Regions from separate parts of the Candidatus Agathobaculum pullicola genome, predicted to be linked through region 2. Evidence: predicted binding sites of a transcription regulator. Region 2 holds the regulator's gene; the other holds the start of a gene.
The links. Region 2 encodes Rex, which represses fermentation and respiration genes when NADH is low (regulators of the CRP and FNR family bind a similar motif). Its sites were predicted from a motif close to ATTGTTAANNNNTTAACAAT; they were not measured.
Positions count from the first base shown of each region.

Region 1: the regulator Rex is predicted to act here: its motif matches at 1,052-1,071, upstream of gap (type I glyceraldehyde-3-phosphate dehydrogenase).

Region 1 is NZ_JBQKJP010000048.1:5,001-10,514, reverse strand. Features, by position in the region: gene gap (type I glyceraldehyde-3-phosphate dehydrogenase) at 1-963, opposite strand, end outside; gene ACTQ3V_RS13245 (sensor histidine kinase) at 1,217-2,296, shown strand; gene ACTQ3V_RS13240 (S-layer homology domain-containing protein) at 2,358-3,059, opposite strand; gene ACTQ3V_RS13235 (aminopeptidase) at 3,207-4,601, opposite strand; gene coaE (dephospho-CoA kinase) at 4,605-5,195, opposite strand; gene ACTQ3V_RS13225 (L-threonylcarbamoyladenylate synthase) at 5,225-5,514, opposite strand, start outside.
Region 2 is NZ_JBQKJP010000003.1:140,726-146,239, forward strand. Features, by position in the region: gene tsaD (tRNA (adenosine(37)-N6)-threonylcarbamoyltransferase complex transferase subunit TsaD) at 1-223, shown strand, start outside; gene ACTQ3V_RS02665 (aconitate hydratase) at 438-2,360, shown strand; gene ACTQ3V_RS02670 (isocitrate/isopropylmalate family dehydrogenase) at 2,464-3,621, shown strand; gene ACTQ3V_RS02675 (redox-sensing transcriptional repressor Rex) at 3,661-4,299, shown strand; gene metA (homoserine O-acetyltransferase MetA) at 4,339-5,253, opposite strand.

The DNA.
Region 1 (5,514 bases), on a different contig from region 2:
GTTGTCGTACCAAGAAACAACCTTCACGAAGGTGTCGGTCAGCTGAATGCCAGCCTTGGCGTCGAAGATAGAGGTGCGAGCGTCGCCCAGGAAGTCGGAGGAAACAACGTCCTCGTCGGTGTAGCCCAAAACGCCCTGCAGGCCGCCCTCAGACAGCGGAGTCTCGGAAGCCTTCTTCATCGCAGCGCAGATGTCCTCGTACTTAGCCGGCTTAGCGAGGTTGCAGGTCAGGTCAACAACGGAAACGTCCAGAGTCGGAACACGCATGGACATACCGGTCAGCTTGCCGTTCAGCTTCGGGTAAACCTTGCCTACTGCCTTCGCAGCGCCAGTGGAGGACGGAATGATGTTGCCGCAAGCCGCACGGCCGCCGCGCCAGTCCTTCTTGGACGGACCGTCAACAACCTTCTGGGTGCCGGTAGCGGAGTGAACGGTGGTCATCAGGCCTTCGGTGATGCCGAATGCTTCGTCCAGAACCTTAGCAATCGGAGCCAGGCAGTTGGTGGTGCAGGAAGCGTTGGACACAAAGGTCATATCCTTGGTGTAAGCGTCCTGGTTAACGCCCATAACGAACATCGGGGTGTCATCCTTGGACGGAGCGGACATAATAACCTTCTTAGCGCCGCCGTCGATGTGTGCCTGAGCCTTCTCCTTGGTCAGGAAAACGCCGGTGGACTCAACAACGTAGTCTGCGCCAGCCTTGCCCCACGGAATATTCTTGGGATCCATCTCAGCAAAGAACTGAACCTTCTTGCCGTCTACAGTGATGGAGTTGTCGTCAAACTCGATGGTGCCGTCATAGCGACCGTGCATGGTGTCATACTTGAGCATGTATGCCATGTAGTCCGGAGTCATGAACGGATCGTTTACCGCTACGAACTCAATGTTCGGGTTCTTCAGACCAGCGCGGAAAACCATACGGCCGATACGGCCAAAGCCATTGATACCAACTTTGATAGCCATTTGCAGTATCCTCCTAAAATGTTTTTAATGAGTCTCTGTCGATGGTTTTATTATACACTAAACGGGTCGTCTGCCGCAAGGTGTAATATTTGTGAAATTTTTGTCATTATGACTGGGCTTTTTGTACAATTTTCTTTGCAAAGCATTCCCGTCTGGTGGTATAATAAGCACATCCCACAAAATATAGTATTTCAGTCCCCGTGCGGCCTTATACTCATGAAAAGAGAAACAAAAAATATTTTGGAGGATAAAGATGGCGGATACGTTCTTTTCACAGATTGACGGGAAAACCCTGCGCGAACTGCTCGCCCGCACCGGTCTGCGCGACGCAGCAGTTGTCACGGTTTCTTCCTCGCTCCATATAGAAAACAGCAATGAAATCGCCGCTCGCCTGACCGGGCTGCACCCGCTCGAGCGTATTGATCAGCTGCTCAGCGAACAAGCAGCGGCGGCTTTGCGCGATTGCATCGCTGCACACATACCGCATACAGTATACGAAGAGCTGGACGGTCTGGAATATCGTCTGGAGATCCTGCCGCACCGTGACGGCGCATTGCTGGCCTTTGTGCGTGATGACCGCGCCTCCTACGATGGCACGCTTCGCGTGCTGCACGCCAAGGGTACACAGTATCTGGGAACGCTGCTTGCGGACGCAGCGCAAGTAGACGATCCCACACTCGCCGCGCATTTGCGTCGCCAGTGCATGCGCCTGCACCGCCTTCTCATGCACTCGGACTTTCTGCACGATCCGCCGCTGACCGAGCAGCTGCGGCTGCGCCATGATGATTTGGCCGAGCTATGCCGCAGCGCTGCGGAGCAGGCATCCTCATATGTTCCCAGCACCGCCGCACCCATCACGGTGCATGCGGACGATAGCTGCATTGCGCTGATAGAGCCGCAGCTCATCCGCACGGCATTGTACAACCTGCTTTCCAATGCCCTGCATGTCACGCCGCCGGACGGCGATATTTCCCTGAGCCTATATGATGACGGCGCCTTTTACACCATTACGGTAGCCGACCGTGGGCCGGGGCTTGACGCTACGCGCTTTGAAGCGCTGCTGTCCGGCTGGCAGATGCCCGTCCCGCTCGATGAATACCTTGCGCTCGCACGGCAGGGTACGCCGCCCGGACTGGGCTTATCGCTCATCCAGCGCATCGCACAGCTGCACGGCGGCAGCCTGCTGCTGTCTCCACGCGAAGGCGGCGGCAGCCAGCTGCATTTCACAATCGCACATCTTCCCGAGACGCTTGCCGACCACAACTTGTACGCTCCTATGATCCTCGAAGACGGGTATCCTTTGGAAGAGGTTGAGTTTTCCATCTTTGGATAACGCAGCAAAACGGCCGCTATGTACTAAAACATAGCGGTCGTTTTGCTTTACCATATCGGTTTTATGCCTTCTGAGAGAAGTTATACAGAATCTGCGCCAGCTCTGCGCGAGTCACCTGCGCCTGCGGCGCAAAGGTGCCGTCTGCGTTGCCATGCAGTAAATTGTCCGCAAGGCATGCGGTAACGCTCGCACGCGCCCATGCGCTGATTGTATTGTAATCGGTGAATGCCTGCATCTCGGCCTCGGCCTCATACCAGTTTGCAAATCCCGTCACATTGATCGGCCTGCCCGTTGTGTCAGCCGCTGCGCGGTTGAGCAAAATCTGATCGTAACGCGCAAGCACAGCCGCGAACTCCTCTCGGGTGATGGTTTCCGTTGCATGCAGATATCTCTTGTTATCGCCGGTCAGAATACCGGCGTTAAAGCAATACGCCAGACCGGGAAGATAGCTTTCCTCCAGCTGCGCACAGTCGTGCAGCTGCATCATGCCTTTGCCCACGGAAATATCCGGCTCCAGTCCCTGCCGCTGCGCGTCGCGGTAAATCGCGTCCGCAACCGCTTGTCGGGTGACCGCATTGTCCGGCGTAAAAGTATCTTCCTGTGTAATATCCATCAGGTTGTTTTCCAGCACATACTCGACCGCAGGCTGATACCATGCCCCTGTCTGCACATCGACCGGATGCTCCGCAGCCAGCGCCGTGGTCGTTACCGATAACAACGCAGCGCCGGTCAGAAAATACGAGAGCACCTGTTTGAATTCCATTTTTTCATTCTCCTTTGCTCGCTTTGCGGCATCGCTGCCGCTTTATCAATGTACCACAACCGGCACGCCTTGTACATTCCTACCAAAAAAGTGTAATATAGATGTAATACGAGAAAAGGGCACTTTTCAGCGCCCTTTTCCTATATTTCAATCCTTATAAAAGGCTCCGAAGCCCTTGTACGCCATATACAGGTCAAGCTTTGCAATTACCTCAAACGGCGCGTGCATCGAGAGAACGGGCACGCCTGCGTCCACCGTATCGATGTTGCGGTTGGCCAGATACATCGCAACCGTGCCGCCGCCGCCCTGATCTACCTTGCCCAGCTGACCGGTCTGCCAGACGACATCCGCCTTGTCGAAAATGCAGCGGATACGCGCCATCAGTTCCGCGGTCGCGTCCGACGTGCCGGACTTGCCGCGCGCGCCCGTGTACTTGACCAGCGCAAAACCGCAGTTGGCTTTGGCATCGTTGCGCTTCTCGGACACCTCCGGAAAGTTGGGGTCAAAGGCGTTGCACACATCCGCGGACAGACAGACCGAATTTTCATAGCACTCTTCGAGCAGCGCGTCCTGCGCACGGCACAGGTCGGCCATGAAGGTGTCGAATGCACGCGACTGCATTCCGGTCACACCGTCCGATCCGGTCTCCTCCTTGTCCACCAGCAGGCACACGCAGGTGTGGGTAGGTGTTGCCTTCAGGTCAAGCAGCGCGGTCGCCGCAGTGTACGAGCAAACACGGTCGTCGTGGCCATACGAGCCGACAAACGAGCGGTCAAAGCCGATGTCGCATGCCTTGAACGCAGGCACACAGCACAGCTCTGCGGAAAGAAAATCCGCTTCTACCATACCGTACTGGCGGTTTAAGTGCTCCATGATAGCCAGTTTGATCTTCTCGCTGCACTTTTCATCCACCGTTTCGCTCGGCACAGAGCCGATGAGCACGTTCATGCCCTCGCCCTTAACGATTTCGGTCGCCTTTTTGGTCATCTGCTCGGAGGCAAGGTGCGGCAGCAGGTCGGTGATGACAAATTTCGGGTCATCCGCCTTATCGCCCACGCGCACCTCAACCTTTTTTACCTGCCCATTGTGGCACACGCACACCACGCCGCGCAGCTCGAGCGGAATCGCCGTCCACTGGTATTTCTTGATACCGCCGTAATAATGCGTTTTAAAGAACGCCATGCCGCCGTCCTCATACAGCGGTACGGTGCGGATGTCCACACGCGGCGCGTCGAGATGCGCGGCGGTCAGGCGCACGCCCTCCGCCATACCCTTTTTGCCGATAACGGCGAGCATGATGCCCTTGTCACGATTGACCTGATAGAGCTTGTCGCCAGGCTTTACCGTGTCGTCGCGCGTCCATGCGCGAAATCCCTTGGCCTCGGCCATGCGCACCATCTCCCTGACTGCGTCGCGCTCGGTCTTAGACTCGTCAAGGAATGCCTTGTATTCCTCGGCATAGGTCTGCATACCGCGCTTGTCGCTGCCGGTCAGACGGTCGAAGCCGGGTTTTTTGTCATAAAACAGCTGTTCGGAAGTCATAACTCAGTCTCCTTTACTTAAATCTTTAAAAATCGCGTCGGCCTGTCGCTGTAAATCGGCAAGGTCGCCGTTGTTTTCCACAATGTAATGGCATCGCGCGCGATAAAAATTCGCGTCCGGCTGCGCGCCGATGCGGGCACGCGCCGCCTGCTCGTCCAAGCCATCGCGCGCCATAATACGCTGCACACGCACTTCTGTGTCGGCCAGCACGCCGATCACGCACTGGCATAAGTTGTCCGCACCCGCTTCAAACAGCGTCGGTGCATCGTACAGCACAAACGGACAATCCCCCTGCGCGCGCATGGCATCCAAGGATGCCACACGGATGTAAGGCAGGGTAATTTCATTCAGCTTTTGCAGCTTTTCCGGATTGGAAAATACAATGCGCGCGAGTTTTGGACGGTCGAGCGCGCCGGTGTCGTCCAGCACACCGCCGAACGCTGCGTCAAGCGCGGCGAGCATCTCGCGGTTTTGCGCGCAAAGCGTTCGGTAGACCGCATCCGCGTCCACCCAACCCGCGCCTTTTTCGCGCAGCAGAGCGGCAAATGTCCCTTTTCCCGTTCCGCTGCCGCCGGTCAGGCCGATGATTCTCATTTTTCCACCTTCTCCTGCGGGTTATGCGGTCATTCGACCACGATTACATGAAAACCCGCAGCTTTTTTGATGCGATTGGCGACTGCAAGCCCCAATCCCTCGTCGGACGGACACTGCGCCCAAATCTGCTGCACGTCCGTATCGTCAAACGCGCGCAACCGGTCAAACACCTCGCGCGCCTGCGCGGCAAGGTCTGTCTGTGAACCGAAGCACTCCACCGTGCAGGTGGGGAAAATATCTCTATATTCGTCAAAACATAACACACCAGTGGGGCCAGATAGATGTTCTGTGATGTATTGTGCCGTCTTTTGTGGGTCAC
Region 2 (5,514 bases):
GGGCGGTGTGGCGGCAAATTCCTTCCTGCGTGCGGCGCTCAGCGACATGGCAAAACGCACGCATACGCAGCTCTACCTGCCGCCGCTGCGTCTCTGCGGGGATAATGCCGCGATGATTGGCAGTCAGGCGTATTTTGAGTATCTTGCAGGGAACACAGGTACAACCCTGCAAAATGCTTTCGCCACCGCGGAGATCGGTGAGAATATTTGTGAAAAGCGATAGGCGAAAAGGTCTTTTCAAAAGAGTGGGAATGCTGTAAAATAGAAGTGGTTTTTGCACTGCAAAGGCCACTTCTGTTTTGTTTTAGGGCACGGTGCGTTTTGCGCGCCGTGGAGAAGGCTGTGGAAGCCGCAACCACCTACCGTGCAGCGGTGGGGCGCGGCGTGCGCAAAAAAGCGCTGCGTGTGGGACATAAAGGAGCGAAGGAAAAACACAAATGGGTATGACAATTGCGCAAAAGATACTCAAGGCGCATCTGGTGGACGGCGAGATGGTGCAGGGGCAGGAAATCGGCCTGAAGATCGACCAAACGCTGACGCAGGATGCGACCGGTACGATGGCCTATCTGCAATTCGAAGCAATGGGCGTTGATCAGGTCAAGACCGAGCGGTCGGTCGCTTATATTGACCATAATACCCTGCAATCCGGCTTTGAAAACGCGGACGACCACAAATATATCGGCTCGGTTGCAAAAAAACATGGCATTTATTATTCCAAGGCGGGCAATGGCATTTGCCATCAGGTACATCTGGAGCGTTTCGGTGCACCGGGCAAGACGCTGATCGGCTCGGACAGCCACACCCCCACCGGCGGCGGCATCGGTATGCTGGCGTTTGGCGCGGGCGGTTTGGACGTTGCGGTCGCAATGGGCGGCGGCGCCTACTACATCCCGATGCCCAAGATGGTGCGCGTCAATTTGACGGGCAAGCTGTCCCCGTGGGTGTCGGCCAAGGACGTCATTCTGGACGTGCTGCGCCAGATGACCGTCAAGGGCGGTGTCGGCAAGATTGTCGAGTACGCAGGCGAGGGTGTCAAGACCTTGTCCGTACCTGAGCGCGCGACCATCACCAACATGGGCGCAGAACTTGGCGCGACAACCTCGATTTTCCCGTCCGACGAGGAGACGAAAAAGTTCCTCGAGGCGCAAGGCCGCGGTGACGTATGGGTGGAATTGTCCTCCGACCCGGATGCGGTTTACGACGAGGAGTATACCGTCGATTTGTCCGCGCTCGAGCCGCTGGCTGCGATGCCGCACATGCCGGACAACGTAAAGCCGGTGTCTGAAATCGGGGCAATCAAAATCAACCAATGCTGCATCGGTTCGTGCACCAACTCTTCTTACTACGATATGATGAAGGTCGCGGCCATTTTGAAGGGAAAGACCGTGCATCCGGATGTTTCGCTGACCATCAGCCCGGGCTCTAAGCAGGTGTTCGACATGCTGGCGCAGAATGGCGCGTTGGCGGACATCATTTCTGCGGGCGCACGTATTCTCGAGTGTGCCTGCGGCCCGTGCATCGGCATGGGACAAAGCCCCGAGTCCGCGGGTGTCAGCCTGCGTACGTTCAACCGTAACTTTGAAGGCCGTTCGGGCACGCAGGACGCGCAGATTTATCTGGTGTCCCCCGAAGTTGCGGCGGCAAGCGCGCTGGCGGGCGTACTGACCGACCCGCGCACATTGGGCGAGATGCCGGAAATCCAGATGCCCGAGCACTTTACGATCAACGACAATCTGATTGTCAAGCCCGCCGAAAATCCGGACGAGGTGGAGGTCGTGCGCGGCCCCAATATCAAGCCCTTCCCGCTGGGTAAAGCGCTGGAGGCGAGCTACACGGGCAAGGTGGTACTTAAGACCGAGGACAATATCACGACCGATCACATCCTGCCTGCGGGCGCAAAACTGCTGCCGTACCGCTCAAATGTGCCGTATTATTCTAACTATTGCTTTATCAACGTCGACCCGGAGTTCCCGGCGCGCTGCAAGGAGCAGGGCGGCGGTATCATTGTCGGCGGCGCAAACTACGGTCAGGGCTCTTCGCGTGAGCACGCGGCGCTTGTTCCGCTGTATCTGGGCGTTAAAGCGGTGCTGTGCAAGTCGTTTGCGCGCATCCACAAGGCCAATCTGGTCAACTCCGGCATTCTGCCGTTGACCTTTGTAAACCCGGCAGATTATGACGAAATCAGCCTGTTGGACGAGATTTCGCTGCCGAATGTGCTGGAAGAAGTGAAAAATGGCCAGCAGGTCACTATTGTCTGCGGCGGAAAAACCTTCAAGGCGGACTGCGATGTGTCCGACCGCCAGCGCGGCGCGCTGCTTGCGGGCGGCACGCTCAATTATGCCCGCCAGAATGTAAAGTAAATGCTTGTGTCAGAGGGGGCCGCACGGCTCTCTCTGACCTGCTTTCTTGACAGGACATAGAATTTTTGTTAAAATAATATCAATTCAATAGGAGGACATTTCCATGTCTATCGACCAGTCCATTTTGGAGAAGTTTGAAGCGGTCGTCGAGAGCCAGCGCAAGCGCATTGCAGATATGAAGGCGCAGGACGACTTTATTGATTATTCGGGGCTTGATAAGCTCATCATCGGTGTGTGCGGCGGCGACGGCATCGGCCCGATGATTACCGGCATGGCGCAGCACGCGCTTGAGACGCTGCTGGCCGACAAGGTCAAGGCAGGCAAGGTGGAGTTTCGCGTCATCGACGGCCTGACCATTGAGCGCCGCGCGGAGCTTGGCTGCGCCATTCCGCCCGACGTGATGGAAGAGCTCAAGCAGTGCCACGTTATCTTAAAGGGGCCGACCACAACGCCGCGTAAGGGCGACCCGTGGCCGAACGTCGAGTCCGCAAATGTGGCGATGCGCAAGGCGCTTGACCTGTTTGCCAATGTGCGCCCGGTCAAGGTTCCCGAGCTTGGCATCGACTGGACATTCTATCGCGAGAATACCGAGGGCGGCTATGCTGTCGGCTCGCAGGGCATGCAGATTGATGATGATTTGTTCATCGACTTTACTGTCGCCACCTCACAGGGCTGCGAGCGCATTGCGCGTCTGGCGTTTGACTATGCACGCAAGACCGGCAAGAATCGCGTCTCCTGTGTGACCAAGGCGAATATCATCAAGACGACCGATGGTAAGTTCCTTGACACCTGCCAGAAGGTGGCGAAGGAATATCCGGAAGTCGAATTTGATGACTGGTACATTGACATCATGACCGCAAAGCTGCTCGACGACAAGCGTCGCCGTGACTTCAAGGTTGTGGTGCTGCCCAACCTGTACGGCGATATCATCACCGACGAGGCGGCAGAGATTCAGGGCGGCGTGGGCACCGCCGGCTCGGCTAATATTGGTAAGCGTTATGCGATGTTCGAGGCGATTCACGGCTCTGCGCCGCGTATGGTGCAGGAAGGCCGTGCAAAATACGCCGATCCGTCGTCCGTGCTGCGCGCATCGGTGATGCTGCTTGAGCACATCGGCGAAATCGAGTTGGCGAAAAAACTCGACCGTGCATTGGATATCTGCATGTTTGAGGAAAAAAAAGTGGTTGTTACCGGTCGTGATACCGGTGCGACTGCGCAGGAATTTACGGATTACATGCTGGATACTATCGCGCAACTGTAAGCACTGTACCATCCCAATGAAGAAAGAAGGAGAGAGCCTGTGGAACGTAAGCAAGAGGTTTCCAAAGCGGTCATTCAGCGGCTGCCACGCTATTACCGGAATATCTGTGAACTGAAGGCTGAAGGCGTGCAGCGCATCTCTTCGCGTGCGCTGGCTGAGCGCATGGGGTTGACAGCGTCGCAGATCCGGCAGGATTTTAACTGCTTTGGAGGCTTCGGTCAACAGGGCTACGGTTATAATATTGACAAGCTGATGGAGGAATTGGGCACCATTCTTGGCTTGCGTGCTGGACGTACGGCAATTTTGCTGGGTGCGGGCAACTTGGGCCGCGCGCTGCTCAACAACTTTGATTTCGGGGCAAGTGGATTCCAACTGCTGTGTGCATTTGACGCGAATCCGGAACTGACAGGGAAGAGGTTCGGCGGTTATGAGGTACGCAGCAGCGATACCATGCAGGAATTTCTGGCCAAACACAAGCCGGATGTGGCGGTTCTCACAATTCCGCGGGGCAAAGCGCCTGAGATTGCGCGGGAACTGGTTGATCAGGGGATTCGCGGCCTGTGGAATTTTACAGGAGAGGATCTACATCTGGGCGGTCTGGGCGTTCCGGTGGAAAACGTCCATCTGTCTGATAGCTTAATGACGCTGTGCCATCTGGTCAGTTCGACAGACGAATAAAAAAAGAAACGGCCTGCGGGCCGTTTCTTTTTTGTGAATTCATATTTTATCAAGAAAATATGGCGTGGTCTGATAGACGTAGTAGTTAACCCAGTTAGTATAGAACAAATGCGCATGCGCTTTCCAAGTGACAAGAATTTCGTCATCCGGATCGTCGTTGCGGAAGTAGTGAACCGGAATAGTAGGGTTCAAACCCTTGGCTAAGTCTCGCTCATATTCGTTCTTGAGCGTATCAGAGTCGTATTCCCCGTGGCCGAGCACGAAGATCTGACGGCCGTTCATTGCTTCTACGATATATACACCGGCTTCGTTGGATTCAGCCAGCAACCGCAGCCGATCATTTTGGAGAATATCCTCGGTGCGCACTTCGGTATAGCGCGAATGAGGGGCGAAAAATATATCATCAAAGCCGCGCAGCAGCGGTTCCTTGGGGAAAAGCATATGGTGACGAAAAATACCGGACATCTTGCTCGGAAGCGGATATTTGGGAATACCATAATGGTGATACAAACCGGCCTGCGCACCCCAGCAGATATGTAGGGTAGAGTGAACATGGGTCTTGCTCCAATCCATGATCTCGACCAGCTCATTCCAATATTCCACATCCTCAAACGGCATATTCTCTACCGGAGCACCGGTAATGATGAAACCGTCGTATTTTTGATCGCGAATATCATCAAAAGTTTTGTAGAAAGTGAGCAGATGATCCTCGGGCGTATTTTTTGAGTGATAGGTCTTAGTTTGAATTAAATCTACCTCAATTTGAATGGGGGTATTGGATAAGCAACGTAAAATCTGTGTTTCCGTAATGATTTTTAAGGGCATCAAATTGAGTAATGCGATGCGAAGCGGTCGAATATCCTGCGTGGTAGCACGATGCTCGGTCATGACAAAGATGTTTTCGCTTTCCAGTACCGCACGCGCAGGCAGACTGTCGGCTATTTTGATTGGCAAGCCGACCCCTCCTTTTTGTAAAATAACATTATAATGCTTTATTATAGCAGAAAGCAAAAAGAACTACAAGCGCAAAAGTAAAAATGCGGTAAAAAACAGTTGACAAAAGTAAAAAAAAGCGGTATACTGTACAAGCCTCATATAGAGGCGGTCAAACTGAGTGAAAAGAAAAAAGTTGAAAAACTTGTTGACAAATGTAGCTGAGTTTGATATACTAATCAAGCTGCTTCGGTGAGAGGCGGCGGGGTCGAAAAAGTTTGA